3 regions of the Rhizobium sp. CNPSo 3670 genome follow, and region 2 is predicted to be linked to each of the others. Evidence: riboswitches for the same ligand, from Rfam matches in the RefSeq annotation. Region 2 holds a riboswitch; each other region holds the start of a gene.
What was found. Region 2 has a riboswitch for thiamine pyrophosphate ahead of thiC (phosphomethylpyrimidine synthase ThiC). Riboswitches for the same ligand answer to the same signal wherever they lie in the genome.
Positions count from the first base shown of each region.

Region 1: it holds a riboswitch for thiamine pyrophosphate, as region 2 does, so the genes downstream of both, AC13QO_RS08275 (ABC transporter permease) here and thiC (phosphomethylpyrimidine synthase ThiC) in region 2, are expected to answer to the same signal.
Region 3: it holds a riboswitch for thiamine pyrophosphate, as region 2 does, so the genes downstream of both, thiM (hydroxyethylthiazole kinase) here and thiC (phosphomethylpyrimidine synthase ThiC) in region 2, are expected to answer to the same signal.

Region 1 is NZ_JBXSOL010000006.1:150,549-161,289, reverse strand. It holds gene fdhF (formate dehydrogenase subunit alpha) at 1-1,573, opposite strand, end outside; gene AC13QO_RS08305 (formate dehydrogenase beta subunit) at 1,772-3,328, opposite strand; gene AC13QO_RS08300 (formate dehydrogenase subunit gamma) at 3,325-3,804, opposite strand; gene AC13QO_RS08295 (LysR family transcriptional regulator) at 3,939-4,832, opposite strand; gene AC13QO_RS08290 (ArsR/SmtB family transcription factor) at 4,910-5,251, opposite strand; gene AC13QO_RS08285 (SDR family NAD(P)-dependent oxidoreductase) at 5,355-6,125, opposite strand; gene soxR (redox-sensitive transcriptional activator SoxR) at 6,250-6,720, opposite strand; TPP riboswitch at 7,051-7,164, shown strand; gene AC13QO_RS08275 (ABC transporter permease) at 7,325-8,131, shown strand; gene AC13QO_RS08270 (ABC transporter ATP-binding protein) at 8,128-8,940, shown strand; gene AC13QO_RS08265 (ABC transporter substrate-binding protein) at 9,005-10,015, shown strand; partial or broken gene AC13QO_RS08260 (acyltransferase family protein) at 10,105-10,741, shown strand, end outside.
Region 2 is NZ_JBXSOL010000022.1:11,418-22,158, reverse strand. It holds gene AC13QO_RS21480 (AAA family ATPase) at 1-1,256, opposite strand, end outside; gene AC13QO_RS21475 (metallophosphoesterase family protein) at 1,256-2,524, opposite strand; TPP riboswitch at 2,782-2,913, shown strand; gene thiC (phosphomethylpyrimidine synthase ThiC) at 3,008-4,840, shown strand; gene thiO (glycine oxidase ThiO) at 4,843-5,829, shown strand; gene thiS (sulfur carrier protein ThiS) at 5,826-6,023, shown strand; gene AC13QO_RS21455 (thiazole synthase) at 6,025-6,798, shown strand; gene AC13QO_RS21450 (thiamine phosphate synthase) at 6,795-7,430, shown strand; gene AC13QO_RS21445 (HAMP domain-containing methyl-accepting chemotaxis protein) at 7,707-9,542, shown strand; gene AC13QO_RS21440 (ABC transporter ATP-binding protein) at 9,808-10,614, opposite strand; gene AC13QO_RS21435 (ABC transporter permease) at 10,627-10,741, opposite strand, start outside.
Region 3 is NZ_JBXSOL010000005.1:21,489-32,229, reverse strand. It holds gene AC13QO_RS06385 (ABC transporter permease) at 1-877, opposite strand, end outside; gene AC13QO_RS06380 (ABC transporter substrate-binding protein) at 935-2,581, opposite strand; gene AC13QO_RS06375 (glycoside hydrolase family 3 N-terminal domain-containing protein) at 2,624-3,646, opposite strand; gene AC13QO_RS06370 (GNAT family N-acetyltransferase) at 3,671-4,150, opposite strand; gene thiD (bifunctional hydroxymethylpyrimidine kinase/phosphomethylpyrimidine kinase) at 4,366-5,175, opposite strand; gene thiE (thiamine phosphate synthase) at 5,172-5,807, opposite strand; gene thiM (hydroxyethylthiazole kinase) at 5,804-6,607, opposite strand; TPP riboswitch at 6,653-6,749, opposite strand; gene AC13QO_RS06350 (DUF1349 domain-containing protein) at 6,883-7,467, opposite strand; gene AC13QO_RS06345 (ABC transporter substrate-binding protein) at 7,692-9,218, shown strand; gene AC13QO_RS06340 (ABC transporter permease) at 9,301-10,242, shown strand; gene AC13QO_RS06335 (ABC transporter permease) at 10,242-10,741, shown strand, end outside.

The DNA of each region.
Region 1 (10,741 bases), on a different contig from region 2:
GCACGCCGGTGAAAACCTCCGTCGCTTCGGGACTATGCTGCGGTTCGGCGACGAAGGCCGCCCAGTCCTCGAATTCCGACCAGTCGCAGCGCTCGCGGATGAATGCCTCGTCGTAGAGCCCTTCGGTGACGATCACATGCGCCAACGCCGTCATGACCGCGACATTGGTGCCCGGCTTCAGCGGCAGGTGGTAGGAAGCCTCGACATGCGGCGACCGGACGATATCGGTACGGCGCGGATCGATGACGATGAGCTTCGCCCCCTGGCGCAGCCGCTTCTTCAGCCGCGAGCCGAACACCGGATGGCCATCCGTCGGGTTGGCGCCGATGATGACGACGACATCCGAATGTTCGATGCTGTCGAAATTCTGTGTGCCGGCCGAGGTTCCGAATGTCTGGCCGAGACCGTAGCCAGTCGGGGAATGGCAGACGCGGGCGCAGGTATCGACATTGTTGTTGCCGAAACCGGCGCGGACCAGCTTCTGCACCAGATAGGTTTCCTCATTGGTGCAGCGCGAGGAGGTAATGCCGCCGATCGCGTCGCGCCCATATTGATACTGAATCCGGCGGAACTCCGACGCCACATGCGCGAAGGCCTCGTCCCAGCTCACCTCCCGCCAGGGATCGCTGACCTTTTCGCGGATCATCGGGTTGAGAATGCGGTCCTTGTGTGTGGAATAACCGTAGGCGAAGCGGCCTTTGACGCAGGAATGGCCGCGATTGGCTTGTCCGTCCCTCCACGGCACCATGCGCACCAGCTCCTCCCCGCGCATCTCCGCCTTGAAGGAGCAGCCGACACCGCAATAGGCGCAGGTGGTGACGGCCGAATGCTCCGGCTGGCCGATCTCGATCACCGATTTCTCCGTCAACGTCGCCGTCGGACAGGCCTGGACGCAGGCGCCGCAGGAAACACATTCGGAATCCATGAAATTCTCATGCATGCCGGGTGACACGCGGGAGCCAAAACCACGCCCTTCGATCGTCAGCGCGAAGGTGCCCTGCACTTCCTCGCAGGCGCGCACGCAAAGCGAACAGACAATGCATTTGGAGGGATCATAGGTGAAATATGGATTGGACTCGTCCTTCGGCATCCATTTCAGATTGATGTCGCCGTTGCTGCGCGCCTTGACGTGATTGTCGCCCTCATAGCCGTAGCGTACGTCACGGAGGCCGACAGCACCGGCCATATCCTGCAATTGGCAATCGCCATTGGCAGCGCAGGTGAGACAGTCGAGCGGATGATCGGAAATATAAAGCTCCATCACACCGCGGCGGATATCCTTCAATCGTCCGGTCTGCGTGTGCACCACCATGTTTGCCGCCACCGGCGTCGTACAGGAGGCCGGCGTGCCGGCGCGGCCCTCGATCTCGACAAGACAGAGCCGGCAGGAGCCGAAGGCATCAACCATGTCGGTGGCGCAGAGCTTCGGCACCTCGATGCCGGCTTCCATTGAGGCGCGCATGATGGAGGTGCCCTCCGGCACGCTGATCTGCTGCCCGTCAATGGTGAGCGTCACCATGGTTTCGGATTTCGAAGCGGGAGTGCCGTAGTCGATTTCATGGATGAGAGACATGGATTGCACCTCCGCTAGATTTCAGTATCGGGCGCCTTGAGGCATGCCGCTCATCCGCCTGCCGGTTCCTTCTCCCCGCAAGCGGGGCGAAGGGGTATGCCGCACCACCTTCACTCGATACGCGCCCTCGTGGCACGTCCCCTCTCCCCGCAGGCGGGGAGAGGGTTAGGGTGAGGGGCAACTTCGAATAAAAAACCATTACTCAGCCGCCTCCACGACCGGTGCCGGCGAAAAATCTTCCGGGAAATGCGTCATGGCGCTCATCACGGGATAGGGCGTGAAGCCGCCAAGCGCACAGAGCGACCCGAATTTCATGGTATTGCAGAGATCGCCAAGCAGTACCCGGTTCTTCTCCGGCTCGATGCCGCCCGCGATCTTGTCGACCGTCTCGACGCCGCGCGTCGAACCGATGCGGCAGGGCGTGCATTTGCCGCAGCTTTCGACGGCACAGAATTCCATGGCGAAACGCGCCTGCTTCAGCATGTCGGCCGTGTCGTCGAAGACGACGATGCCGGCGTGGCCGATCAGCCCATCCTTGGCGGCGAAGGCCTCGTAGTCGAAAGGCGTATCGAACAGCGCCCGCGGGAAATAGGCGCCGAGCGGCCCGCCTACCTGAACCGCCTTGACCGGCCGGCCGGTCCTCGTGCCGCCGCCGATCCTGTCGACGATATCGCCGAGCGAAAGACCGAAAGCGGTCTCATAAAGCCCGCCATATCTGACATTGCCGGCGATCTGCAGCGGAATGGTGCCGCGCGAGCGGCCCATGCCGAAATCGCGGTAGAAGGCGGCACCCTTCTCCATGATCACAGGCACTGAGGCCAGTGAAATCACATTGTTGATGACGGTCGGACAGTCGAACAGGCCCTTATGCGCCGGCAGCGGCGGCTTGGCGCGCACGATGCCGCGCTTGCCTTCGAGACTGTTCAAGAGAGCCGTTTCTTCACCGCAGACATAGGCGCCGGCGCCGGTGCGCACCTCGATATCGAAGGCGCGGCCCGAGCCAAGCACCGATGGGCCGAGAATGCCGCCCTGTCTGGCAATGCCGATGGCCTCGCTCATCATGGCGATCGCATGCGGATATTCCGAACGGGTGTAGACGAACCCCTTCGTGGCGCCGGTCGCAAGCCCCGCAATCGCCATGCCCTCGATCAAGACGAAGGGATCGCCTTCCATGATCATCCTGTCGGCAAAGGTGCCGCTATCGCCCTCGTCGGCGTTGCAGACGATATATTTGCGTTCGCCGCTGGCATCGAGAACGGTCTTCCACTTGATGCCGGTGGGAAAACCGGCGCCGCCGCGTCCGCGCAGGCCGGAATCCGTGACTTCCTTGACGATTTCGGCAGGCGTCATCGAAACGGCGCGGCGAAGGCCGGCAAGGCCGCCATGCGCCTCATAATCGCCGAGCGAAAGCGGGTCGGTGATGCCACAGCGGGCGAAGGTCAGGCGGGTCTGTTCCTTCAGGAACGGGAGGTCTTCAACCTCCCCGAGACAGAGCGGATGGCCGCTCCCGTTCAGCATTCCGGCGTCGAACAGAGCAGGCACATCCTTTGCCTTCACCGGCCCGTAGCCGATGCGCTTGCCGGCGGCCTCGACTTCGACCAGCGGTTCCAGCCAGAACATTCCGCGCGAGCCGTTGCGCACGATCTCTGCATCGAAGCCGCGGGCGGCGATCTCCTGGGCAATCGCCTTTGCCACCTTTTCGGCCCCGAGCGCCAGCGCAGCGGCATCGCGCGGAACATAAATCTTGACTGTCATCGACGTGCCTCCGCAACGAGTTCCGCCGCCATCTGATCGTCTACGCGGCCATAAACCTCGCCGTCGAGCATCGCCGACGGGGCGCAGGCACAAAGGCCGAGACAGTAGACCGGCTCCAGCGTCACGGCGCCGTCGAGCGTCGTCTGATGAAAATCGATCCCGAGCAGCGCCTTGACGCGATCAGCCAACGCGTCGCCGCCCGTCGACTGGCAGGCCTCGGCGCGACAGAGCTTCAGCACATGGCGGCCGGCGGGATGGTCGCGATAATCGTGGTAGAATGTCATCACCCCGTGCACTTCGGCGCGCGAGAGGTTCAGTTCCTCCGCAATCACAGGCAGGGCTTCCTGCGGCACATAACCGAATTCTCGCTGAACCTCGTGCAGAATGGGAAGCAGCGGTCCTTCAAGGAAGCGAAGGTCGGCGGCGATGGTCCGCGTACGCGCTGCGATATCGCCTTGGGCGATATGAATGGTCATCAGGCAGCCCTCCCGGCGGCTCGCTCGTTTCGGGATGGCAGGCCTCCCCAGCCGAGCGCCATCGTGCAGACAACATCTCAGGGAAGCCGACGACGATCAATAAAGCTATCTCGTGGATTGATAGGTTTTTTCTATCAGAGTTCCTCGTCCCGCACGAGCACTCTCGCTTCGTGGAGCAGGGCCGAAACGAGCGGGGTGAAGGGCTCCCGATAGGGTGCGACGAGGCCAACCAGATGGTGGGCTTCCGGTTCTACAATCGGAATCATCCGGATCTCCACCGGAAAACCAAAGGATTTGGCCACATTGCGCGGCATGATGCTCGCCCAGCGTCCGGTCCTGACATGCGAGAACAGCACGATCATCGAATTGGATTCGAGCGTCGGATGCACAGTGGCGCCGGCTTCCGTCAGATGCCGGTTGATGATGCGACGGTTCTGCATGTCGGCGGTCAATAGACAAAGCCGAAGATCGCCGACCTCCTTCCAGGTCACATTGTCGCGATCGGACAGCGGGCTGCCTGCAGCCGTGATCAGATGATAGCGCTCGGCATAGAGCGGAACACTGGTGACCCGGCCGAGCGGCTCGTTTTCGAGATAGGTGATGCCGGCGTCGATTTCGAGATTTTCGAGCATGCTCAGCACCTGCAGCGAGTTCCGCGAGACGATCGAGAAGGTCACTCCCGGATGTCGTTCCTGAAAGGGCGTGGTGATGCGCGAAAGCATGGCGAGCGCCGTCGGAATGGCGGCAAGGCGAATATGGCCGGAAAGTCCGCGGCGGGCCGCGCGCATCTCCTCGCGCATGGTGCGGGCATCGCCGACGATGCGCCGGGCCCATTCCAGGACGCGCTGGCCCTCCGGCGTCAGCCCCTGAAAGCGCGAGCCGCGCTGCACCAGCATGACACCAAGCTGATCCTCGAGCTGCCGGATCGCGGCTGAAAGCGTCGGCTGGGAAACCCCGCACTCCTCCGCGGCGCGGCCGAAATGCTTTTCGTTGGCAAGGGCGATGAAAAATTCCAGCTTGTCGATCATCCGGTCTCCCGATCCGGCGCGAAATCATCCGGATCAGCTATCTTCGACGCAGCAACCGTGCTCCGCAAGGGCGGGTACTAATTGTTTTCAGCAGCCGGAAAAAGATCGAACAGCGATTCAAGGAAGGCAAGCACGTTTGTATTGCCGATACGGTAATAGACCAGCCTGCCCTGACGGCGCGTATTGACGAGACCTTCGAGCCTCAAACGCGCGAGCTGCTGCGAGACCATTGCCTGCTGAATGCCGAGGATGTTTTCGATTTCACTCACCGTCCGCTCCTCGGTCGCGAGTATGCAAAGAATCAGAAGTCGAGTCTGGTGCGCCAGCGCCTTCAGCAGATCGCTCGCCTCACGAGCGTTTCCAGCGAGTTTGTGCAGTTCCTGACCGGACATTCCCGGCTCGGGCTTGGGCAATGGCATTCGACATCTCGGAAGGGAAGCAAAAAGGCAGATCAGCACAATAGCATATTCGCACACACGAATTTGCCAAAAGTGATGAAATGTCAAAAAAGGTCTAACTAAATCAGCAGATAAGCTGGCCGCCATTGATCTCGAGGACCTGGCCGGTAATGTATCCGGAGAGCGAGGGCGCCGCCAGAAACAGATAGGCGGGAGCGCAATCCTCCGCTGTGCCCAGCCGCTGCAGGGGAATAGACTTTCTCGTCTGCTCCAGTTTTTCGCGGGAGGAATAGCGCTCGTGGAAATCCGTCTCGATCGTTCCGGGGGAGACACAATTGACGCGGATGCCATCCGGCGCGAGCTCGCGGGCAAGCGCCTTGGAATAGGTCGAAACGAAGGCTTTCGAGGCAGAATAAATCGAAGAACCGGGACTGCCGCCGGTCAGCGCGGAAATTGAAACGGTGTTGACGATGGCAGCGCCTTCCGCCGCCTTCAATGCCGGCAGCAACGCACGCGTCAGCGCCACCACCGACGTCTGGTTCAAACGCACGATCGCCTCATAATCTGCGTCAGTCAGTGTGGCAGCTGGAAAACGGCCGAGCATAGTGCCGGCGTTGTTGACGAGCACATGCACCTTGTCGAAAAAGGTAAGCGCATTTTCGGCAAATTGCGCAGCGCCGCCAGCGGCAGTGAAATCGGCGTGCAGCAACAGCGCCCGTCTTTCGGATTCAGCCGTCAGCAGAAAATCCGGCAGATCGCGCCCCGGTTTGCGTCCAGTATGGACGATCACCTTCGCGCCGCAGTCCAGGAACTGCCGGGCCACTTCGAGACCGATGCCCCGCCCGGCGCCGGTTACGATGACATTGCGATTTTCGAATAGTCTCGGGTGGAACACGAAGCTGTCCTCCTCGCGGACAATGCCGCCTGTTGCGCCATTCGCCCTTAACATATGAGCGCGCGGGCCGAAAGAAAGGCAGGCATCATCTTTCCGCCAGAGGCTGGCGCTCTTCCCTGAAAGTTCATAGTTCGATTTCGATCTCCAGCAGCCGTGCGCCTGGCCCTTCCTCGCCGAGCTGATCGAAGGGATTGCGCAACGGACAGCTTTCGATCGACAGGCAACCGCAGCCGATGCAGCCGGTCAGACGGTCTCGCAGCAGGCTCAGCCGTCTGATTCGCGTGTCGAGTTCATCCTTCCAGCGCGCCGACAGCGTCTGCCAGTCGGCAATCGTCGGCGTACGCCCCTGCGGCAGGGAGGCAAATGCCGTCTGGATTTCCGAAAGCGGAATGCCGGCACGTTGCGCCACCTTGATGATGCCGAGCCGGCGAAGGACATCGCGTCCGTAGCGCCGCTGGTTGCCGCGCGTGCGGATACTCGAGATCAGCCCCTTGGCCTCATAGAAATGTAGCGCCGAGACGGCAAGACCACTGCGTTGCGCCACTTCGCCGACCGTCAGAAGCCTGCCGAGCGGCGTTGCAGAAATCCTATTCATCGCCTATTGACCTCAATATTAGTTGAGGTTTTATAACCGCTGCTTCCCCGGCCGTAAAGCACGAGGCGCAGGAAGGAGCGTCAGTGAGATCATCCGGTCGATACAAGCTGAAATGATGGCGTCGGCGCTTGCCCGGCCCGCGCCGATCGCCCTGCCGATATTGCCGCCTGAAAGACAAGCGCTCGGGGTCCGTTCCCGGCAGGTACGGAACCTCGGAAAACACCCGGACAGGACCTCCGTCCGGGTGTTTTTTATCTGCGCCCCATCCGACCGGGCGGACGGGTTTGCAATTTTGCGGTTGCGGCAAGAAAACCCCGATGATAGTTTTCGCCGAAATAACAGGGGAGCTCCGTGTCGCCGGGGCTGAGATGTGAGGCGCAAGCCTCCGGACCCTTCTAAGCTGATCTGGGTAATGCCAGCGGAGCGAGGTCCAAATGTATTCCGGCGCGCAAGTGTCACTCTACCGGACGTCCGGCAATTCCGTCGGCATCCCTATCGATGCCCTCAAGGCAACCGCCCCAAATCGCGGCAGGCTGCGCATCGACACCGATGCCCTCGACAGGTTTGCGCGAACAGCCCGGCGAAAGCCTGAAACCGAACGCCGATGACATCGCCACGACCATCGGATTCGCGCCTTGCGACGCTCTATCTCGCCGTGTACCGGGCAATGCCCGCCTTGCTCGCAGGCTTTGCTTTTCTGGTGGCATGGGAACTCTATGTCGATCTTTCCGGTATCAAACCGTCCATTCTGCCGGCGCCTTCGCGTATCCTTGTCCAGGGCTGGCTGAACCGAGAGGCGCTGATAGCAAACACCTGGCCGACGCTCGGAGCGACACTCGGTGGTTTCGCCCTGTCGCTCGCCTTCGCCTTCGTCTCCTCGATCCTGATGGATTTCATGCCCTTCATGCGCCGGGCAATGCTGCCGATCTTCATCGCCAGCCAGACTTTGCCGCTGGTGGCGATCGCGCCTCTCGTCGTCCTCTGGTTCGGTTTCGGCCTTTTGCCGAAGATATTGCTGGTGGCGCTCGTCACCTTCTTTCCGCTGCTTGTTGCCCTGCTTCAGGGCTATGAGGCGACCGATCGCGACATTGCCGAGCTCTTGAATTCGATGAAAGCGAGCCGCTGGCGCATTTTTCGCCTGGCGCGGTTTCCCTCGTCCCTGCCCTATTTCTTCGCCGGCCTCCGAATCTCGATCACCTATGCCGTCGTCGGCGCGATCTTTGCCGAATATGCCGGCGCTGCAAGCGGCCTCGGCATCTATATCCTCAACGCCAAGAACAATTTCCGTCCCGATCTCGTGCTCGCCGCCGTGATCGTCAGCGCTCTGTTGACGCTCTGCCTCTTCGCGCTGACGCTGGTTATCCAGCGTTTCGTCATGCCCTGGCAGCCATCCCAGGAGCGGCGCCGATGACCGGTCAGATGCTTGAGCTGCGCAACATCTCGAAGTCCTTCGACGGCATGAAGGTTCTAGACGACATTTCGCTCGCCGTCGCAGACGGCGAGTTCGTCTCGATCGTCGGCCCATCCGGCTCCGGAAAATCGACCGTGCTGAGACTGCTGACACAGGCGCTGCGACCCGATTCCGGCGCCATGCTTTTCAACGGTGCAGCGCTGGAACAGACGCCGCATTCCTTTGCCTTCATGCCGCAACGCGATGCGCTGATGCCCTGGCGCCGGATCATCGATAATGCCGCGCTCGGCCTGGAAGTGAAGGGCATGGCTCGCCGGGCTGCCCGCGCCGCTGTCGCGCCCCTCTTCGAGCGGTTCGGCCTTGCCGGCTTCGAACATCACTACCCCGCCGCTCTTTCCGGCGGCATGCGCCAACGTGCTGCGCTGCTGCGCACCGTCATCCAGGAGCAGGACATGCTGCTGCTCGACGAGCCCTTCGGCGCGCTCGATGCGCTAACCCGCACGCAGATCCAGGAGTGGCTGCAAGGCATGTGGACCGAACATCGCTGGACGGCGCTGCTGATCACCCACGATGTTCGCGAGGCCGTTTTCCTCTCCGACCGGATCTACGTGCTGTCTGCCCGTCCGGCGCGTGTCATCCGCGAATTCCGCGTTCCCCTGCCCCGCCCGAGAAGCATTGCCGATCTCGGTTCGCCGGCGGCCCAGGCGATCGAGACCGAAATCCTGCAAACCCTGCTTCATCCGCTAGAACAGGATGGTTTTAGGCCGGTCGGCCCAAAATCTGAATCCTGTTCCAATTTAAAGAGTTAGAGTCTGATGTCGTTCGAAAACCGGACTTTTCGGCGTCATGCTCTAAAGACCTGAGGAGGTCACCATGCCGCTTCTCACCCGCCGCCAGACGATGCTCGCCGCCATCGCGACAAGCCTCGCCGGCCGCGTCGCCTTCGCTCAATCGGCGCCCGCAAAGGTTCGTATCGCGCTCGACTGGACGCCCAACACCAACCACATCGGCATCTACGTCGCCAAGGCGAAGGGCTTCTACACGGCCGCCGGCCTCGATGTCGAAATTCTACCCTTTACCGACACGAGTGCCGGCACGCTGGTATCAAACGGGGTCGCCGATTTCGGCATCAGTAGCGAGATCGAGGCCCTGACGCAGCGTGCTGGCGGCGGTGACGTGAAGATGGTCTACGGCGTCGTCCAGACGGAAACCGCACGCCTGATCTTCAAGGGCGGGCGGGACGACATCAAGAGCCCTAGAGATCTCGATGGAAAGACCTATGGAGGCTTCGGCGGCACTTGGGAAAGCGCGCTGGTCTCGGCGATGATCCGCAATGACGGCGGCAAGGGCGACGTCAAGACCGTCACCCTCGGCACCTCCGCCTATGAGGCGCTGGACAATGGCTCGATTGACTTCACGCTGGAGATCTACACCTGGGAGGGCATCGCCGCTGAGTTGGAGAATCGGAAGATCAGCCGCTTCCACTATTCCGATTACGGCATTCCCGACGAGCAGACGACAGTCATCGTTTCCAGTGACGCCTATCTCTCTGCCAGCCGAGAACACGCGCGCGCCTTCATCCAGGCCACACGTCAAGGCTATGTCCACTCCATCGATCATCCCGACGAAGCCTGCGACCTGCTGATATCAGGAAGTAACGGTGCGCTGATGAACACGGAACTGGTAAGAGCATCTCAGAAGGCGTTGATCGAAGGTCATTTCCTGAGATCCGAAGCCGGCGTGATCGGCACGCTTGATCCGGCAAAGGCCGATGCCATCGGCGCTTTCCTGGTCGAGAACGGCATTCTCGTCGATGCGAATGGCGTCGTGCTCAAGGAGAAGCCGGACTTTTCCACCTATTACACCAACGAACTCCTCGGCTGAGCCCGCCCGGGGCCTTGCCGAGGCGGTCTTCCCAGGCAATGCTTTGCGCCCGGGCGGTTTGAGCCGAATCGGGCAGGGCGGGGAACGACATGCGAGCACAGGACAGACTGGCCGGAGCCGACTTTCTGCGCGCAATGGCCTGCTTGTTGGTGCTCGCGCACCATCTCGCGCTCCGGCTGGATATGCGCAGAATTCCGGAAGAATTTGCGGCAACGGCAAACGTCCTCCGCTTCGGCAATTTCGGCGTCGCCATCTTCTTTGTGCTCAGCGGCTTTCTGCTTGCCCGCCCCTTCTGGCACGCTCTCGACGCCGGCGGCGCCATGCCCACCCTTGGGCACTACGCCATCCGCAGGTTGGCGCGCATCGCTCCGGGCTTCTGGGTCGCCACCAGCGTCAGCTTCGTCCTTAGCCTGACGCTGCTTGCCCTGCCGCTGACGCCGGAACTCGTCGTCCGCTATATTTCGGGACTGTTGTTCATGAGCCAGTGGCATTGGCGCACGTTTTTTCCCGTCGAAGCCGATGGGCCGCTCTGGTCCATTCCCTTCGAGGTCACCAGCTATGTGCTCCTCCCGGTCGGCTTTTTCGTGCTGTTTCGCTTGCCGCTGCTGCGGCAACGTCCGTTCTTCGCCCGCGCCGCCTGGCTCTGCGTCATTGCCGTGGTCCTTCTTGCCCATCTGATGATCCTGAGGCTCTTTGCGCTCGATGATATCGGGCGCGGCTGGGCAT
Region 2 (10,741 bases):
CCATGCCGCGAGCCGCCTTCCCTGTTCAGCCTTTCGAGATTCTCCCGCGCTCGCAACAGTTCCCGATCAGCGGCTGCCAGTTTCGCCTCGACGCCGGAACGCCGTTCGATAAGATCGCGGATGATGCCGATCAGCGAAGCGGGAAGCAGCAGCGCCTCGGGTTTCGCATGGCCCGGCTTTTCGAGATCGGCCAGCAGTCGGACCAACTCACCCTCCTGTTCGGCCAGCGCCAGCCGGCGCTTCGGCAGATCGCTCTCTGCCGCAAGATAGCGCGCCCGACCCTGATCCAGCAGGTCCATATGCGCGGTGACTGCCAGCGCCTTGTCGTCGATCGCGATCGCCTCGATCTCATCCGCAAGCTGGCGCAGCGTGCGGTCGGCGGTCTCGACAAGCGCCTGCAGCCGCGTCTCGTCGCGCGAAAGCTGCGGCAGGAGCGCGAACCATTCGGACGGCGGCCGCGGCAGATCGCTCATGGCGGCTACATCTGCATCCAGCCGCCGGAGCTCGAGGGCCGCGGGTAGGGCGCCGAGAAGGCGCGTCAGCTCCTGATGCCGGGTCTTGGCCTCGGCCAGTTCCCGCGTGGTTTTGCCATAGGCAGCGTCGGCCTGCTCATAAGTCGATTTCAGGGCCGAATAGGTGGAGGCAAGCGTGTCGATGGCATTGCGCTCGGCCTTGAGCGCTTCGAGCGAACGCTTGAGTTCCGCGAGCCTGGTGCTCGACGACCGCTTCTTGTAGATCGCGTTGGCTTCGTCGGCTGCGGTCACCAGCGAACGGCTCAGGCCTGCCAGGCCTGAGCTGGCCGAGAACAGCAATTCGCCGAGTTCGCCCTTGCTTTGTATGATGGCGTTGCCGCCTTCCTTGAGCGACTGATCGTCGAGCGAGAACATGGTGCGATAGGCCTCGCGACCGACGCCGCCAAGCGCGCCGGCCAGGAGCGCCTCGTTCACAGCTTGTCCCCGATCATCGACGAGGCTGCCGGTCCGCAGCTTGAGCCGGGCGAGCTCGTATTCCGAACCACCAAATTCCAGCCGCGCACCGACCTTCATCGTATTGTAGGGATGCAGGAAATTATAGGTGCTGCGCTCACCAATGCCGTAGAGCAGATCAAGATAGGCGGCGAAGGTGGTCGACTTGCCCGCTTCGTTCAGGCCATAAACGATGTGCAAGTCCGGCGAACCTTGAGGGGCCGCGCCGAAATCGATGGAGTGATCGGTGAACTTGCCATAGCGGGTGAGGTCGAGGCGGCGCAGACGCATCAGCTGTCTCCCCGATCCACCGCCTTCATCCGGGCGGCGATATCCTCGGCGCCATCGGCGAGAAGGCTGTCGATGAAGCGTTCAAAACCCGCCTCGTTCTGGCCGGCAAATGCCCGGCTCTCGGGCGGCAGGTCGGCAAGCAGGTCCCGGACCATCTCCCTGACCTCGTCGCGAAATCCGCTGCGGGTGATGACCTCGTCCCGCATCAGCGCCCCGAGTTCGACGACGGGATCGGCGGCGGACGCGTCTGCGGGGATCGAGGGCGCTTCGAAGGCGAGTTCCAGCTTCTCGATCCAGGTGCGGCCGATCGCGTCGGTGCGCCGCTCGGCTTCGGCCTGCATGAGGTCGACATCGCGCCGCAGCTGCCAGGAGAGCGGCGTGAGGCCGGAAAGCCTGAGGCGTGCGACAAGATGCAGCGAAGCCGTGCGGTCGCGCTGCGCCATCAGGGCCGTCTCGACCATCATGGCTGCCTCACGCCAATCATCGACACCCGTGAGGTCGACATTGACGCGCTCGAACTGCGCGATGCTGGTACGCCGCTCCTCGACCGTCACGGTCCGGTCGTCGGCCACGGTCACCAGCGACACGGTCTTGACGCCCGCTTCATTGATGTCGCGGCCCTGCGGCATGCCGGGCATGATGACCGTCGCCGTGCCGGGATAATGGCTGCGCTGGTGGAGATGCCCGAGCGCCCAGTAGTCGAAACCCGAGCCATGCAGGTCGAGCACGTTGCAGGGCGCATAGACATCATGTCCGGCCGATCCGGCCAGGCTCGTATGCATGATGCCGATATTGACGGCATCCGCTACCGGCGGCTTGAATTTCGGCAGCAGCGGGTCCGGGGCTTGCGGCTTGGCGAAGCTCAGACCGTGGATTGCGACCGACAAGCTGCCCTTGGTGGTCTCGACGGTCTCGGCATGGCCGCCGAAGATCTTCACCGTATCAGGCATCACCAGTTCCCGAGCGATCTTCGACATGGCATCGTGATTGCCGCGGATCTTGAAGACGAAAATGCCCGCCCGGTGCAGCCGCTCCAGCTGACTCGCCAGGAAGCGCGCCGTCTTCATCGACGTCTGCTCCCCGTCATAGAGATCGCCGGCGATGACAAGCGCGTCGACCTGCTCCTCAAGGCAAAGATCGACGATCGCGACCAGCGTCTGCCGGCTGGCGTCACTGACAAGCTCGGCCAGCTCTGCGTTGCGAAGTGCGAGAGAGCGCAAGGGAGAGTCGAGATGGAGATCGGCAGTGTGGACGAAACGAAAGGCCATGAATGCAAGGTGTTGCGATAGAGTGATCCAGCAGGCGCGGTCTAACAAATAAACGTTATCGCCGTCAGCAAAACATGAGACCATGCCACGAATATTCAGAGCATGGACGGCAGCGTCCTGGCGAGTGAAATGGGCCGGCGGAGCTGGCCCATCCACAATCAATGCTGCTCTATCGGACTGGCCGCCGACTCAAAAGGTACGGATGGGAACGCGTGAGGGTCGGCTTGACATCAGGGCCGCAGCGGTCTTTGATGCAGGGCATTCACCAGGGGTGTCCCGGCAAGGGGCTGAGATTCTGCTGAACAATACGGCTTTGCCTGTTGTGGCGCAGTGACCCGTTGAACCTGATCCAGTTCATACTGGCGTAGGGACGGTGCAGACGCTGCGGCTGTCGGGCGGATTTCGCTTTGTCGCATGAGGCGTCTTTCCATCATTCCAACACTGGAACTGGGTCTCCAAACGTCAAACCTTGGAGCCTCACCCATGAATATCGTCGCACCCAAGCTTACTCCGGTCGTCACCACCGGCCCGCTTCCGGCCTCGACCAAGATCGCCAAGCCCGGAACGCTATATCCTGATCTGCGCGTGCCGATGCGCGAAATCAGCCTTCACCCGACCTCCGGTGAACCGCCGGTAACGGTCTATGATTCCTCCGGTCCCTATACCGACCCGGCACATACGGTCTCGATCGACGCCGGGCTGCCGCGTCTGCGCGAGAACTGGATCAGAGCGCGCGGCGATGTCGAAGCCTATGTAGGCCGGGTGGTGAAGCCTGAAGATAATGGTTTTGTCACCGGCGAGCGGCTGACGCCGGAATTCCCTATTCGCAACACGCCGCTGAAGGCAAAAGCGGGCCGCGCCGTAACCCAGCTCGCCTATGCGCGTGCCGGCATCATCACGCCGGAAATGGAGTTCATCGCCATCCGCGAAAACCTCGGCCGGCAGGCCGCGAAGGAGGCGCTCGGGCGCGACGGCGAGAGCTTTGGCGCTGATATTCCCGATTTCGTGACGGCCGAATTCGTGCGGCGGGAGGTCGCGGCGGGCCGCGCGATCATTCCGGCCAACATCAACCACCCGGAAACCGAACCGATGATCATCGGCCGGAATTTCCTGGTGAAGATCAACGCCAATATCGGCAACTCGGCCGTCACCTCGTCGATGGCGGAAGAAGTGGAAAAGATGGTCTGGGCGATCCGCTGGGGCGCCGACACGGTGATGGACCTCTCCACCGGCCGCAACATTCACAACATCCGCGAATGGATCATTCGCAATTCGCCGGTTCCGATCGGAACGGTGCCTCTCTACCAGGCGCTTGAAAAGGTGAACGGCATTGCAGAGGATCTCACCTGGGAAGTCTATCGCGATACGCTGATCGAACAGGCCGAGCAGGGCGTCGATTATTTCACCATCCATGCGGGCGTGCGGCTTGCCTATATCCCGCTCACCGTCAATCGTGTCACCGGGATCGTCTCACGCGGCGGCTCGATCATGGCCAAGTGGTGTCTGCATCACCACAAGGAGAGCTTCCTCTACGAGCATTTCGAGGAAATCTGCGACATCTGCCGTGCCTATGACGTCTCCTTCTCGCTTGGAGACGGCCTTCGCCCCGGCTCGATCGCCGATGCCAATGACGCTGCGCAATTTGCCGAGCTCGAAACCCTCGGCGAACTGACCAAGATTGCCTGGGCCAGGGATTGCCAGGTGATGATCGAAGGTCCTGGCCACGTGCCGATGCACAAGATCAAGGAGAATATGGACAAGCAGCTCAGGGTCTGCGGCGAGGCTCCCTTCTATACGCTCGGACCGCTGACCACCGACATTGCGCCGGGCTATGATCACATCACCTCCGGCATCGGAGCCGCGATGATCGGCTGGTTCGGCACGGCCATGCTCTGCTACGTCACGCCGAAGGAGCATCTGGGCCTGCCCGACCGCACCGACGTCAAGACCGGTGTCATCACCTACAAGATTGCCGCGCATGCCGCCGACCTCGCCAAGGGCCATCCGGCTGCCCGCATCCGTGACGATGCGCTGTCGCGGGCGCGGTTCGAATTCCGCTGGGAAGACCAGTTCAACCTCTCCCTCGACCCGGATACGGCGCGTTCCTTCCATGACGAGACCCTGCCGAAGGAGGCCCACAAGGTGGCGCATTTCTGTTCGATGTGCGGCCCGAAATTCTGTTCCATGCGCATTTCCCACGATATTCGCGCCGAGGCGCAGAAAGAAGGACTGGAAGCCATGGCCGCCAGGTATCGCGATGGCGGCGACCTCTACATGCCGGTCGCCGACGCTGCGAAAACGCTTGCCGGAGAATGACGATGCATGTTCTCGTCAAGGGGGCCGGCGTTGCCGGCCTCACCGTTGCCTGGCAGCTCCATCGGCACGGTTTCCGGGTCAGCGTCGCTGAGCAAGCCGACCAGGTCGGCGCCGGTGCTTCCGGCTTTGCCGGCGGCATGCTGGCTCCATGGTGCGAAAGGGAAAGCGCAGACGAGCCGGTCCTGGCGCTCGGCCGTCTTGCCGCCGATTGGTGGGAGGCAGCGCTGCCCGGCCATGTCAATCGCCGGGGGACGCTTGTGGTGGCGGCCGGGCGAGATGCCGGCGAACTCGACCGCTTTTGCCGCCGGACAAGCGGATGGGAATGGCTGGACGAGCCGGCGATCGCGACGCTTGAACCGGATCTCGCCGGCCGCTTCCGCAGGGCATTGTTCTTCCGGCAGGAAGCGCATCTCGATCCGCGCCAGGCGCTCTCGGGGCTCGCCGCCGGACTTGAGGAAGCCCGCATGCGCCTCACATTCGGCGTCAGGGGCGATGCCGACCTTGCCCCCTACGATCGCGTGATCGACTGCACCGGGGCTGCCCAGATCGGCCGTCTGCCCGGATTGCGCGGCGTTCGCGGAGAGATGCTTTGCGTCGAAACGAACGAGATCTCTCTCTCCCGTCCCGTTCGCCTGCTGCATCCGCGCCACCCGATCTATATCGTGCCGCGCCAGCGAAATCGCTTCATGATCGGGGCGACAATGATCGAAAGCAACGACATCGGCCCGATTACCGCGCGTTCGCTGATGGAGTTGCTGAATGCCGCCTATACCCTCAATCCTGCCTTCGGCGAGGCACGGGTTACGGAAACCGGGGCAGGCGTGCGCCCGGCTTATCCCGACAATCTGCCGCGGGTGACGCAGGAGGGGCGCACCTTCCATGTCAATGGCCTCTACCGTCATGGCTTTTTGCTGGCGCCGGCCATGGCAGGGGAGGTGGCGCGGCTTCTTCTTGGAAAAGACAACCACTCGGAAAGGAAGGCATCATGACCTTCATCATCAACGGCGAGGAACAAGAGGTCGCAGCCGCGACGCTCGCGGATCTTCTTCTCGCTCTCGACTACGAAGGCGAATGGCTGGCGACCGCAGTGAACGGCGAGCTGGTGCACCGTGAGGACCGCGGCGATTTCAGGCTCGGCGAACGCGACCGCATCGAAATTCTCTCCCCCATGCAAGGAGGCTGAGATGCTGAAACTTTATGATGTTGAAGTCCGCTCCCGACTGCTGCTCGGCACCGCCCGTTATCCGTCTCCAGCTGTTCTTGCCGAGGCGGTCAAGCGCTCGAAGACCGAGATCGTCACCGTTTCGCTTCGCCGCGAAGCCATCGGCGGCAAAGCGGGCGGCGCCTTCTTCGACCTGATCCGCGAGCTTGGCGTGCGCGTGCTGCCGAATACGGCCGGATGTCACAGCGTGCAGGAGGCCGTGCTGACGGCGAAGATGGCGCGAGACGTCTTCCGCACCGACTGGATCAAGCTCGAAGTTATCGGACATCACGATACGCTGCAGCCTGACGTCTTCGGCCTTGTCGAGGCGGCCCGCATCCTGACCGGCGAGGGCTTTCAGGTCTTCCCCTATACGACCGATGACCTTGTCGTCGCCGAAAGGCTGCTGGAAGCCGGCTGCCGCGTCCTGATGCCCTGGTGCGCGCCGATCGGTTCCGCGCAGGGGCCGCTGAACCCGATGGCACTACGATCGTTCCGGGCGCACTTTCCGGATGTGCCGCTGATCATCGATGCCGGCATCGGCCGCCCGTCTCACGCCGCCACCGTCATGGAGTACGGTTATGATGCCGTTCTCCTCAACACCGCCGTTGCCGGCGCAGGCGATCCCGCCACCATCGCGGAGGCCTTCGCGCTTGCCATCGATGCCGGCCGCCTGGCGTATGCCGCCGTACCGCTGGAGCCACGCGATATCGCCGTCCCATCCACTCCCGTCATCGGCAAGGCAGTCTTCTCATGAACTTAGACCCCTTCTATCTCATCGTCGACAGCGCCGAATGGGTCGAGCGTCTCGTGCCACTCGGCGTCAAACTCGTCCAGCTGCGCATCAAGGATTGCCCGGCCTCCGTGCTTCGCGAGCAGATCCGGCGATCGAAGGCTGCCTGCGCGGCAGCGGCTTGCCAATTGGTCGTCAACGACTACTGGAAACTTGCCATCGATGAAGGATGCGATTTCGTTCATCTCGGGCAGGAAGACCTGATGGCCGCCGACAGGAATGCCATTCGCCGCGCCGGCCTGAGGCTCGGCCTATCCACCCACGACATATCGGAGCTGGAGACGGCGCTGGCCGCCGAGCCGGATTATGTCGCGCTCGGGCCGGTCTGGCCCACGATCCTCAAACAGATGAAATGGGCGCCGCAAGGCGTTGAACGTCTTTCCGACTGGCGCCAGCGCGTCGGCGCGATACCGCTCGTCGCCATCGGCGGGATCACCGCCGAACGCGCGCCGCTGGTATTGGAAAAAGGCGCCGACAGTGCTGCCGTGGTCACCGATATCACCCGCAACGCGGATCCCGAGGCCCGCGCGCGACAGTGGCTGGCCGCGACCGCGCCGTGGCGGCGCGCGAATGAGGTATCACCGGTGGCCTCTTGATACTGAAGCCGCAAAAACGCGTGGAGACGGAAGCGGATCGACGGCACAGTCAGGCACGAGGCCGTTGCCGGCCGAGCCTTTCGATCACACCTGAGTCGCCACTAACATACCCTTGATAGCAGCGAAGAGCACTTTGCTACGCCTCGTTTGTAAGCGACATAAATTATTCAGAGAGCGACGGCCGAACTATTTAAAGTTAATCCTAAATTAGCGACTCGCGCGAATTCTTCGGGTTATCTGAGCTGTATAGCCCGCCCTAGAGTACTGGAGAATTGTATGAAACGCCCCACCGTCAAACAGACCCTTATTGCCGTTTTGTCTGTTATCTGTGCCTTCCTGATTGCCCTATCGTATAATTCCCTCAGCACAATCTCGACACTGAATGACAGCGCTCAGCAGATTGGCGGCTTCTGGATGAAGCGGATGATCACTGCCAGAGATATCAAAGGCAACTTCTCTGATCTGAAGCTCGCCTATGCGCGCTACCTGTTGGAGGCGTCGCCGGAGAAGCGGGCCGCCGAGGCGAAGCTGATCGACGAGACGAAAGCCGCAGTCGAGCGGGCAATCCAAGAGTATGTGGCGGGCGTCCGAACGGAGAAAGGTCGCGAGCTGATCAATGACGTCAAGTCAGGGCTCAAGAAATATAGTGAGCTCGCCGCGCAAATGGTCCAACTGCAGGACAACGGCAAGACCGCCGAGGCGGGCAGTCTCTTTCGGCAGAACATGGAGGCACAATCTGATCTGGTGAGCCAGGAGATTGCGGACTTGGTGGCCTTCATTCTCGGACAGACCGAAACATATGTGACCACAAGCAATGCAACCGCGGGCAACGCGTTCACGACCACGGCATTGATTGCCACCCTTTCTATTCTGGTCACCTCTGCCGGAGCGCTCTTTGCCGTCTTCGGCATCGCCAATCCGATCCGCCGAATTGCCTCTGCCATGACGATCCTCTCCGACGGAGATCTGCAAAGCGAAATTCCCTACGCTGGGCGTGGCGACGAGATCGGGGCAATGGCGGGAGCAGTGGAGGTGTTTCGACAGAACGCCATCAATGTTCTTCGACTGGAGCAGGAAGCAATGGCATCGCGAAGCCAGTCGGAGGCGACGCGCGCTGCCGCACAGGAGCGCGCCGAACGGGAAGCGCAGCAGTTGCGCTTTGCGACAACGACGCTTGGCGATGGATTGAGACGCCTTGCGGGCGGTGACGTTTCTTTCCAGTTGGCGGAGCCGTTCGCTCCGGAATACGAGGCGCTGCGTGGGGATTTCAATGCTTCGCTTCGACAACTCGGCACAACCATTGGTGCTGTACTGCAGACGGTGCACAGCATCGACAACGGAACATGCGAAATCGCGTCCGGTGCGCAAGATCTCTCCAAGCGGACCGAACAGCAGGCAGCTTCCCTGGAGGAAACTGCGGCAGCCCTCGATGAGATTACCGCCAATGTGACGACTGCCTCGAAGAGAACCGAGGAGGCTCGCACTGTCGCCCAGGTGGCTAATGTCAGTGCAGAACGTTCTGCTGCCGTTGTGTCTCACGCCGAACAGGCGATGCGGCGGATAGAGGAAAGCTCGGAGCGGATATCAAGCATCATCGGCGTCATTGACGACATTGCTTTCCAAACCAACCTCCTGGCGCTGAATGCTGGCGTCGAGGCAGCACGGGCAGGCGAAGCCGGCAAAGGTTTTGCGGTTGTTGCCCAGGAGGTTCGCGAGCTTGCCCAGCGCGCAGCGACGGCGGCGAAGGAAATCAAGGGCCTTATCCAAAAGTCCTCCGCCGAAGTCGGCACCGGCGTAAGACTGGTTCTCGAGACTGGCCAGTCGTTGAACGAAATCAGCGAGCAAGTGTCTCAAATCAATCAGTTGATGGACGCAATTGCTACGTCTGCGCGTGAACAGTCCACCGGACTTGCCGAAATCAATACGGCCGTCAATCAGATGGACCAGTCCACTCAGCAGAATGCCGCGATGGTTGAGCAATCCACCGCAGCGGCCGCTTCCTTGTCGGCAGAGGCGAGCAGACTGCGCGAATTGGTCAATCAGTTCACTCTCGACCGTCAACCCGCTCGGGCCGTTGAGCCTAGACACAACGTCCGCACCATGGCGGCGTGATCACGATCAGGTGCTTGTCCTGATGTAGCCGGGTACGAGAACCAACAGCGCCTTGCTCTCTCCGCAGGCAACTCTTTAAGGGGTGGATCAAGAAGGATGCAAGGTGTTCTCGGCTCGCGATTTCACGACCCTTCTTTCAAAGCATGCTTGACGTGGAGAATGGTGATCGCAACGGTTCCCACAACCATCGGAACAGCAACAAGCATGATCGCTGGATCGACATGGAACCCAGGTCGCATTGTCAAACGAGTTGCAGTCTCCTACGTCACTTTCGCTCATTGGCAAGAAACTGCCGAAACCGCTCGGATCGCGGACGGCTGAAGAGTTCACCAGGCGTGCCCGTTTCTTCCACAACACCTTTGTGAAGAAACACCACTTTGCTGGACACGTCGCGCGCGAAAGCCATTTCGTGCGTCACGACAAGCATCGTCCTACCTTCCTCGGCAAGGGAGCGCATAACCTTGAGCACTTCGCCGACGAGTTCGGGATCGAGTGCGGAAGTCGGCTCGTCAAATAGCATTACCTTTGGGCGCTGTGCCAGTGCGCGAGCGATTGCCGCGCGTTGTTGCTGCCCGCCGGAGAGGTGCGCTGGATAGAAGTTTCGCTTGTCGGCGATACCAACCCTTTCGAGTAGAGCTTCGGCTTCGGCAACGCATTCCGCGCGGTTTCGCTTCTGTACGTGCACCGGCGCTTCTATCACATTCTCCAGGATGGTCATATGCGACCAGAGATTGAAGCTTTGAAATACCATGCCGATGTGTTCGCGCATGCGATCGACTTGCCTGCGATCAGCAGGCTCCGTTCGATGTCCGACTTTCTTCAGAGAATATATTTCGCCGCCGATGCTGATTTCTCCGCTGTCGGGGACTTCAAGCATATTAAGACATCTGAGCATCGTCGACTTTCCGGAGCCGGATGAACCGAGAATGGAAATCACATCTCCCTCATGCGCTTCCAGCGAAACCCCCTTCAGGACTTCCAATGGGCCGAAGCATTTGCGAAGGTCCTTGACCGAAACGGCAGCGCTCCCGTTTTTGTTGTCGCTTGCCAGAACTGTTCCCCTGTCAGACATAGTCACTCCCGTCTAAGATTGCAGCCGTATGCGCATGTGCGGCGAAAGCCAAAAGTCGATCACCATGAGCATTCGGGTGACGATGAAGTTGATCGCGAGATAGATCGCGCCTGCGACAATGAAGATC
Region 3 (10,741 bases), on a different contig from region 2:
TGACTGGATAATCGCGGGCGAGGATCGCCTGGTACAGAATATTGCCGAGGCCGGGATAGTTATAGACGACTTCGGTCACCAGCGAACCGCCGAGGATGGTGCCGATGGCGATCGCCAGGCTGGAAACGGTCGGCAGCAGGGCGTTGCGCGCCGCATACCACAGCATCACGTGCCGGTCGGAAAGGCCCTTGGCGCGTGCCATGACGATATAGTCCTCGCCGAGCAGATTGATCATGTTGTTGCGCATGGTGACGGTGAAGCCGCCGATCAGCACTGTGCAGAGCGTCACCATCGGCAGGATGCCGTGATAGGCCACACTGCCGATATAATGCAGGCTGAAGGCCGGATCGAGCGACGGGTCGGCGGCATAGCCGTTCGGAAACCAGCCGAGCGTGAAGCCGAAGATGAAGAGCACGATCAGCGAGGTGACGACGGCTGGCACCGAGGTCGCGAAGATCGCGCCGACGGAGACGATGACGTCGAACCGGCTGCCGCGCCGCCAGGCGGCGACGATGCCGAGAAAGGTGCCGAGCGCGAAGCTGACGACCGTCGCTGTTCCCATCAGGCCGACGGTCCAGACGAGAGCGTGGCCGAGCACCGAGGTGACGGGCAGCGGGAAATATTTGATCGAGCGACCGAGATCGCCGGTGAAGATGCTGCCGAGATAGGTGAGATATTGCCGCCAGAGCGGGCCGTCGACGAAGCCGAAGGTGAGCTTCAGCGCCTGCAGGCTTTCCGGCGGCAATTCGGTGCCGGCGCTTGAGAACATGATCTGCACGGGATCGCCCGGCATCAGCCGGGGCAGAAAGAAATTGATCGTCGCTGCAGCGATGAAGGCTGCAATATAGAAGACGAGGCGGCGAAGCAGGAAAGCCATGGGAACTCCGTCGTGACGAGAGCGGCGTTTCAAGACCGCTCCCGAGACCATGATGCTTTACTTCACAGGTTCCAGGGCGAGCAGGTTCAGCAGACGTGCCGGATTGGTGCGCGAGATCGACGGATTGACGAAGGGGTTTTCCTTGGTCGACCAGCCGGTGAAGCGCTTGGTGTTGTACTGATACCAGTTCGGATTGTTGAAGACTGGAATCATCGGCATGTTTTCGGCAACGATGCGCTGTGCCTTGTTCATCGCCTCCTTCTGCGTGGCAAGGTCTGCTGTCTGGGTGAATTCGGTGACGAGTTTCTCGACCTCCGGGTTGAACCAGCGCTGCGCGGTGAAGCGGGTCTTGCCCTTGTCCGAAGCGCTGAAGGCGCGCTTGTAGGGATAATAAGGTGAGGCCGAAGCCGGCAGGCTGTTGATCGCCGCATCGAACTTGCCGGCGATGAGGTTGCCGGTCCAGACGGCTTCCTCCGGTGTTTCGATCTTGGCGTCGATGCCGACCGCCTGCATGCCTTCGACGGCGATGTTGACCGTGTCGACCCAGTCCGTCCAGGAGTTCGGGACGATGATCGAGAAGGAGATCTTGCTGCCGTCGGGATTGTCACGGAAGCCGTCGCCGTCCTTGTCCTTGTAGCCCGCCTCGTCGAGCAGGGCCTTGGCGGCGTCGGCGTCATAGGTCGCGAACTTGCCGAAGTCGGCCTTGACGGACGGATCCGCCCAGCTCTTGTAGAGCTCGCCCATCAGGCCGGGGTCTTCGTTCAGCGTCGGATAGCCGTAGCCGGCGACGTCGATCATCGTCTTGCGATCGAGCGCCATGCCGATAGCACGGCGGAATTTCACATCGTTGAAGGCCTTTCTATTGTTCTCGTTCGCCGTTTCCAGATTGAACAGGAAGGCGACCATGCTGCTCGGCGAATACCAGTAATGGAAATGCGCCGGGTCCTTCGCGACATAGACATTGTCGATATCGGGAATGAAGGAGACACCCCAGTCGAGCGTGCCGTCGGCGGTTGCCGTCAGGATCTGGTTGTTGTCGGCAAGCTGCGGGAAGCGAATGCAGTCGACCTTCAGATGCGCGTTGTCCCAGTAATTCGGGTTGCGGCACTGGTCGTAGGTCTGGCCGGTGAAGCGCGGCACCTCGGTCAACGGCCCGCTGCCGACCGGGTTCTCGTTGGCGAAGGTGACAGGATCGGCGACATCCTTCCAGACATGTTCGGGAACGATCGGCAGCTGCGAGATCTGCTCGGCAGCAAGCGAGCTCGGATTGGCGAGCGCGAAGCGCACCGTCTGGCCGTCGACGGCCTGCACGTCGGTGACGAAGGTCCAGATGCTGACGAAGTCGAGCGCCGGGAACTTTTTCAGATAATCATAGGTGAACTTGACGTCGGCTGCCGTCAGCGGTTTGCCATCAGACCATTTCAGGTTCGGGCGCAGCTTGAAGTCGATGCTCTTCAGGTCGTCAGAGAGCTTGAAGCTTTCGGCCAGGCGATAGACCGGCTTGTTGCTGTCGAAGCGATTGAAAATAACCAGCGGCTCATAGATGAAATCGAGCGTCGATTGGCGCGCCGAGGTCTGGTTGAACGGGTTGAAGTTGCGAACCCAGGTCGTGGCCGGTTCGATATTCGCCGTCAGGATCGCCTGCGCCATGGCGGATCCCGAAAGCAGCGTCAGTGCGGCGGCTGCAAATAGATATTTTTTCATGTTCCATTCCCCTTTTCTTATGCGTGAAAAATGATCTGCCGGTCAGGCGGCCGGCACGCTGGCAAACATATCTTCCACCTCGGCATGGGCGGCGCGGACGTCGATCTTGAGATTGCCGAGGCGGGCTTTGCCGGCGGCGATACGCTTCAGCGCGGCGTCCGTCAGCGGGCGGGCGGCCTTGGCGGCGGCTTCGCTTTCCCTGACGTCTCCGTGGCTGTGGAGGGCGATATCGAAGCCCGCATCGAGGACTTGGGCAACGCGTTCCGGCAAGGTGCCCGTGAGCGACTGCATGAAGATGCAGTCGGAGATCAGCACGCCCTCGTAACCCATCTCTTTGCGGATCACGTCGTGCATGACAGGCGAGACGGATGCCGGCAATTCGGCATCGTAGGTCGAGTAGACGACATGGGCGACCATGGCCCAGGGCGTATCCTTCAGTGCGACGAAAGGCTTGAAATCGGTGGCGGTGAGCGTCTCACGGCTGGCATCCACGACCGGACGCTCCTTGTGGGAGTCGAGCGTGGCGCGGCCGTGGCCGGGAATATGCTTCATGACCGGCATGTTGCCGGTCTCTAGCAGCCCGTCGACCACCTCGCGGCCGAGGGCAGCGATGAAGTCGGGATCGGGGCCGAAGGAGCGGGCGCCGATGACCGCACTCGTCGTCTCGAAGACGAGGTCGAGAACGGGCGAGCAGCCGCTGGAAAGGCCGAGTTCCGTCATCATCGCGCCCATGGCCTGGGAGGAAAGGCGCAGTGCTTTTTGGCCGAGATCGAAATCGCGGCGGGCCAGTTCGGCGAACTGGCCGAAGCTGCGGAAGAGCGGCCAGGGACCGGCGTCGAGATGCTGGACGCGGCCGCCTTCCTGGTCGGTGAAGACGGGCGCATCCTCTCGGCCGACGGCTTCGCGGAAGCGTTCGATCAGCCGCTTTGTCTGCTCCGGCTCGCGCTGATTGCGCCGGCCGACGAACAGGCCGAGCGGATTGGTCTCGCGAAACAGGGCGAATTCGTCGTCCGAAATCGCAGGGTTCGGGAGACCGACAAAAAGGGCGAGCGGGGTCGAGGACACTTCTGGAACTCCGGTATCAGCTGGTCATTTCGGCGCGCTTCGCAGCATGCCTTCGTAAATGCCCTTGTCGGGGGCAGGGATGGCGATCGCACCCGCGGTGCTGGCGTAGAAATCGACAGGCCCGGCATCGCCGATGAAGGCATAGGCATGGCCGAGCGTCTTCATCGTCTGAAGGCAGGCGGAAAACAGCGCGAGACCGATGCCCTTGCCACGCGCCTCGGGATCGACGCCGGTTGGGCCGAAGAAGCCGCGGGCCGTCGTGTCATAGCAGGCAAAGCCGAGCAGCTTGCCGCCGTCGATGGCAATCTGGCAGGCGACGGGTTGGCGGGAAAAAGCAACCGAAACCTCGCTTGCCCATTTCTCGCTGAATCGTTCGCGAACCCAGTTGACGACTAGGTGCAATTCTGGAGGAAGAGCCGGACGAATGGAGGCGCGGACATTGTCGGCCCGCTCTTTCAGGTCGGCGAGCCTGTTGGAATATAAGCTCACAAGCAGGTCTGGCACCTGTCTCTCCTCCAGGTATTCCTTTATAACGGAATATATATCCGTTTAATGTCATAGACTTGGCTATCTAACTGGCCTTGTCAACAGGGATTTTTCAAACGGAGCGGTGCGCCCAGCTTCGGATCAGCGCCGGCTGGCGCGAATGAAAACGGCCCGGGGGAGGCCGGGCCGTTTTTCTCTCGTAATCCTGAGCCTGCGCGTTTCGGCGGGATCGGTTATTCGCCGTGCTTCCAAAGCGCATGAAAATGCTGCACCGGGCCATGTCCGGAGCCGACAGTGAGACTGCCGGCGGCGGCGACTGCATCGGCAAGGTAATCCTTCGCAATGGCGACGGCTTGCTCGGCCGATGCGCCCTTGGCAAGCTCGGCGGCCAGTGCGCTGGAGAGCGTGCAGCCAGTGCCGTGCGTATTTTTCGTCGGCACTCGCCTGGCCTCGAACCAGTGCAGGCCGTCGGCCGTGGCAAGCACGTCTGGGCTCTCGTCGCTGCCGAGATGGCCACCCTTGACCAATACGGCGGCGGGGCCAAGCGCGCGCAGCCGCTCGGCCTGCGCCGCCATCTCATCGCGATTGGTCGCGACCGGCTGGTGCAACAGGGCCGCGGCCTCGGGCAGGTTCGGGGTCAGGAGGGTTGCGAGCGGCAGCAGCCGCCGGGTCAGCACGTCGACCGCTTCGGGCGCGAGCAGGGCGGCCCCACCCTTGGCGATCATCACCGGGTCGAGAACGATGGGGATTCCCCGTCGATCGGCAAGGGCTGCGGCGACAGCCTCGGCTATGCCGGCATTGGCGATCATGCCGATCTTGACGGCGTCGACTCGCACGTCGGCGAAGACGGCATCGATCTGGTCGGCGACGAATTGCGGCGGCACCAGATGCACGCCGCTGACGCCTTGGGTATTCTGCGCCGTCAGCGCCGTCAGCACCGCCATGCCGTAGACGCCGCGGGCGGCAAACGCCTTGAGATCGGCCTGGATGCCGGCGCCGCCCGAGGGGTCGGAGCCGGCGATGGAGAGAACGTTGCGGATCATGGGCGGACCTTTCGGATTTCTGCGGCGATGCGGCGGGCGGCCGCTTCGGGGTCCGACGTGCCCGCAATGGCGGAGACAACGGCTAACCCTTCGGCGCCGGCTGCAAACACTTCCGCCACATGCTCCGCCTTGAGGCCGCCGATGGCGACGGACGGCACCGGCGAGGCCATCACCAGCCTAGCAAGCCCATCAAAGCCGATCGGCTGCTTGTGATCGGCCTTGGTCGGCGTCGCAAACACCGGTCCGACGCCGGCATAATCGACGAGACCGGGATCGACGGCAGCGGCAAGTGTCTCGGTCTCGACCGAGAGGCCGAGGATCATCCCGGGTCCGATCATCCCGCGCGCCGTGCGCGCATCCATATCCTCCTGGCCGATATGCAGGCCATCGGCGCCGATGGCGATGGCCGCCTCGACATCGTCGTTGACGATGAGCAGGGCGTCGGTTCCACCGAGCGCCTCTCTCAAGGCGCGGCCGGTCTCGATCATCCTGGCCGTGCCGGCCTGTTTGTCGCGCAGTTGCACCATCGTCGCGCCGCCGGCAACGGCAAGGCGCGCGGTCTCGACCATCCCGATCCCGACGCAGAGATCAGGATCGAGAACGAGGTAGAGCGAAAGGTCGAAGCGCTTCATGCGACCGATACCCTTGCCCTGGCATCGAGCGTTTCGGCGTCGATCGCAGCCAGCGCATCGAGGAAGCGCCAGGAAAAGGAGCCCGGGCCGGCGGCGCCGAGCGCTGCATCTTCGCCGGCGACGGCGAAGGTCGCAAGCGCGGCGACAGTCGCGCCGAAGAGATCTTCGGGCGCGGTCGCGGCAAAGGCGCCGACGAGGCAGGTGAGCGAGCAGCCGAGCGCGGTGACCTGCGGCATCAGGGCCGATCCGCCCGCAATACGGACTGCCCTTGCGCCATCGGTGACGAAATCGACAGCACCGGTGACGGCGACGATGGCCCGCTGCCTCTCCGCCAGCCGCCGTGCCGAACCCTCCGCCTGTTCGACTGGATCGCGGCTGTCGACGCCCTGACCACGGCTCTCGCCGCCGGCAAGCGCGATGATCTCGGAGGCGTTGCCGCGGATAATCGTCGGGCGAAGCTCCAGAAGGTCGGCCAACGCGGCACGGCGGAAGCCCGTGGCGTAATGGGCCACCGGATCAAGCACCCAGGGTTTGCCCGCCGCATTGGCGGCCTTGGCAGCCCCCTGCATGCCTTCGAGCCATTGCGTCGAGAGCGTGCCGATGTTGATGGTCAAAGCATTGGCGATGCCGGCGAATTCGCCGGCTTCTTCGGCGGCATGCACCATGGCGGGCGAAGCGCCCGCGGCCAGCAGGACGTTGGCCGCGATATTCATCGCGACATAATTGGTGATGCACTGAACGAGCGGCGGCTTTTCGCGCATCGCCTTCAGCATGGCTCCCGACGTGATCTTGCTCTGCATGGTGCCCCTTTCAGGCGGGGGCGGGCGCGGGGCGCTGCTCTTACGGCGATGCCCCGAGCGACTCCCTCCGCCGGCATTATCCGGTTCAGGTTCGAAGGGTTCTTCTCAGCCCGTCTGTCGACGAACGCCCCTGTCTCTCATCACGCTCTTTTTCGCAGAGAATGGCGCGGCTGTCACTCCGAAAGTGAGTATTCCGGTATTTCGGAGCGGCTGCCCTTGGGCGTGGACATTGCTGGAGGCCTTCCCAGCGCAATCCTGACGGCATCCAATTTTGCCTAACTCAAATCATGCAGCCCCGTCGTAATCGCCGGGCTGATTGAAAACTCCGAAAATCGAACCCTCAAACCACTTCGCTCCGGCGTACAGGCTGTCGGCCCGACCTCATAGCGATCGGCAGCCGGGAAGGGTGCTAACCGCAGCAACGGCCAGCGGCTACCGTCGCGGGAGCCCTGGATGCGCACGGCGCCGTTTGCGACCGTCACACGGATGCGGAAATCCTCCAATTCCTTGAAGGGCTGCGACACCGACCAGTCTGACTTTCCGTCGGTGACGACGGTGCTGAGGAAGGCTTCTCCGTCGGTGAATTCGACGCCCGTTTTCACCCAGCGGCTCTCGTCGATGCGTACCATCAGGCCTGCCTGATCGTAGAGGGTGCGGAATTCGCCCTGGGCGCGGATCTGTGCGGTGAAGCTGTCGCCGGTGGGAAAGGCGAGGAAGTGGCCGGTGTCGCGGGTGAAGCCGTAATAGGTCTCGCGCCAGAAATCGGTCTTTTCGCCTGTCGTCATCGTCAGGCCGGTTTCGTCGGCGTGCCAGCTGCCCGGCTCGTTCAGCCATTTCCCGTCATTGAAGTCGATGCTCATTCGCTTCTCCCTTCCTTTAATCTTGCCGCAGGGCAGTCGTCTCACTTGGCGTACCACGCAGGCCCCGTGCGGAGAACTAGCGCAGCTGAAGATGGTGCTTTTCCGGCAACGCGCTATCCGCGGCTGCATAATCGACCACTCATGCTTGACACGATAGCTCCAGCTTCTATTCTGTTACAAAAAGATGAATTACATAATTGTGGAACTAAATCGGGAGCTCTCATATGAAAACATTCGTCGCATTCCTTCTCGGAACCGCGTTCGTCGCCCTGCCTTCGACCCTGCTTGCCCAGGAAAAGGGCGGCGTCATCAATGTCGCGACGATCGGCGAGCCGCCGACGCTCGATCCGATGTCGTCGACGGCCGATCTCGTCGGCATCGTCACCCAGCATATTTTCGAGACGCTCTACACTTTCGACAAGAGCTGGAACGTCACGCCGCTTCTCGCCGAAAGCCTGCCCGAGATCAGCGCCGACGGCAAAACCTATACGATCAAGCTCAGGACTGGCGTCAAGTTCCACGACAATACCGATATGACGTCCGAGGATGTGGTCGCTTCGCTTACCCGCTGGATGAAGATCGCCTCGCGGGGCAAGCAGGTGGCCGGCTTTATCGACAAGATCGCGGCTACCGATCCTTCGACGGTTACGATCACGCTGAAGCAGCCCTATGCGCCGTTGACCTCGCTGCTTGCCTTCAACAATTCGGCGGCCATCATCATCCCGTCCGAAAAGCAGGACGAGCCGATGAAGGAGTTCATCGGCACCGGTCCCTATATGCTGAAGGAACGGAAAGCCGACCAGTATATCCAGCTTGTCCGCTTCGATGGGTACAAGCCACGCAGCGGCGAGAGCGATGGCTATGGCGGCGCGCGTCATCAATATCTTGATGAAATCCGCTTTGTGCCGGTGCCGGACCCGAACACCCGCGTCGAGGCCGCCGTTTCCGGCCAGTATGATTATGTCGACTCGATTCCTGTCGAATCCTACGACAAGCTGAAAGCCTCGACCGCCTCGCAACCGGTAATGCTGAAGCCCTTCGGTTATCCTGTCTTCGTCTTCAACACCAAGGAAGGTGCTGCTGCCAACGTCGAGGTGCGCAAGGCGATCCGGCAGGCGCTCAGCATGGAAGACATGCTGGCGGCGGCCTTCGGCAGCAGGGATTTTTATGCGCTCGACGGGGCCATCTACCCGAAGTCCTTTGCCTGGTCGACCGATGCCGGCGCCGAGGGCGCCTATAATGTCGCCGATCCGGAAGGGGCGTCCGCTGCCGCCAAGAAAGCCGGCTACAATGGCGAGCCGATCCGCATCCTGACCAGCCGCCAATACGAGTTCCATTACAAGATGGCGCAGGTCGCCGCCGAATATCTGAAACTTGCAGGCTTCACCGTCGATATGCAGGTCGTGGACTGGGCGACGCTAACTCAGCGTCGCACCGATCCGAAGCTTTGGGATATCTACATTACCCACAGCCCCTTCTTGCCGGAGCCGGCGCTCATCGGCTCGCTGTCGACGAGTTCGCCCGGCTGGTGGGACACGCCGGCCCGCAAGGCCGCGGTCGATGCCTTCACCTCCGAAGTCGATCCGAAGAAGCGCGTGGCGCTCTGGGCCGATGTCCAGAAGGCCGTTTATACAGACGCACCCTTCATGAAGATCGGCGATTTCAACGCCGTCTCGGCGAAGTCGATCAAGCTCGAAGGCGTCGATCCGGCTCCGTGGCCATATTTCTGGAACGCCTCGATCAAGAAGTAAGCAACACCGCCGGTGCCGCCCTTCGGGACCGGTACCGGTCATCTTTTCTGCCGCATCTGCAAGGGATTGAAGGCCGGCATTCATGATACGCTACATCCTCCAACGCCTGTTCGGCATGATCGTCGTGATGTTCCTGGTCGTCACGATCGTCTTCGTCATCGTGCGCGTGACGCCGGGTGATCCAGCCGCCGTCATGCTCGGCCCCGATGCGACGCCGCAGGATATTGCCGATCTGAGAGCTCGGCTCGGCCTCGATCAGTCGCTCGGGCTGCAATATGTCTATTATATCGGCCAGTTGCTGAAGGGGGATCTCGGCCAGTCGATCTTCCTCAACATGCCGGTCACTGTAGCACTCGTCGACCGGGCCGAACCGACCTTCTTCCTGACGCTGTTTTCGCTTGCCATCGCCAGCATCATCGCCCTGCCGATCGGCATCTATGCCGCCTATCGGCGTGGTTCCTTCATTGATCAGGCGGCAACGACCCTCGCCATTTTCGCCGCCAGTATTCCAAGCTTCTGGCTCGGTCTCATCCTGATGCAGTTCTTCGCTGTCCGATTCAATCTCTTCCCGGTCTCCGGCTATGGCGGCCCGGGCTCAACTTTCATCGACCGGATGTATCATCTGACGCTGCCGGCCTTTGCGCTCGGCATCGTCTCTTCGGCGCTGATCCTGCGCTTCACCCGTGCCTCGATGCTCGATGTGCTCGGCGACGATTATATCCGCACGGCGCGCGCCAAGGGGCTAATCGAGCGTAAGGTCATCCTCAAGCACGCTCTGAAGAATGCGCTGATCCCGATCCTGACGGTGCTCGGCCTGACCGCCGCCGTGCTGATCTCGGGCGCTGTCGTCACCGAAACCGTCTTCGGCTTGCCCGGGGTTGGCAATCTCGTGGTCTCGGCGGTGCTGCGCCGCGACTATCCCGTCATCCAGGGGGCGCTGCTCGTCATCGCCGCCCTCTACGTGCTGATCAATTTTGCGATCGACATGCTCTACCTGCTGGTCGATCCGAGGGTGCGCTACTGATGGCGGATGTCGCAACCAAACCTGTCGAAAGCGAAGGCAGCAAGTTCGTCCGCCGCCTCATGAAGCGCAGGACAGTGGCCTTCGGCCTGCTGATCCTGGTGGTCTTCGTGCTGCTCGCAGTCTTCGCGCCGCTCGTCGCGCCCTATTCGCCGTCGAAGCTTTCCATCGTCAACCGGCTGAAGCCGCCGAGCGAGATCTTCTTTTTCGGTACTGACGAGTTCGGCCGCGACGTCTTCTCGCGCACGATTTTCGCCGGCCGCCTGTCGCTGCTCGTCGGTGCGGCTGTTGTGGCCTTGTCGGCCGCCATCGGCGTGACGCTCGGCCTGCTTGCCGGCTTCTTTCAAAAGCTCGATACGCCGATCGCCCGGCTGATCGACGCGATGATGGCCTTTCCGGATATCCTGCTCGCCATCGCCCTCGTCGCCGCTCTCGGCCCGTCCTTGACGACGGTCATCATTGCGCTGTCGCTCGTCTACTCGCCGCGCCTTGCCCGTATCGT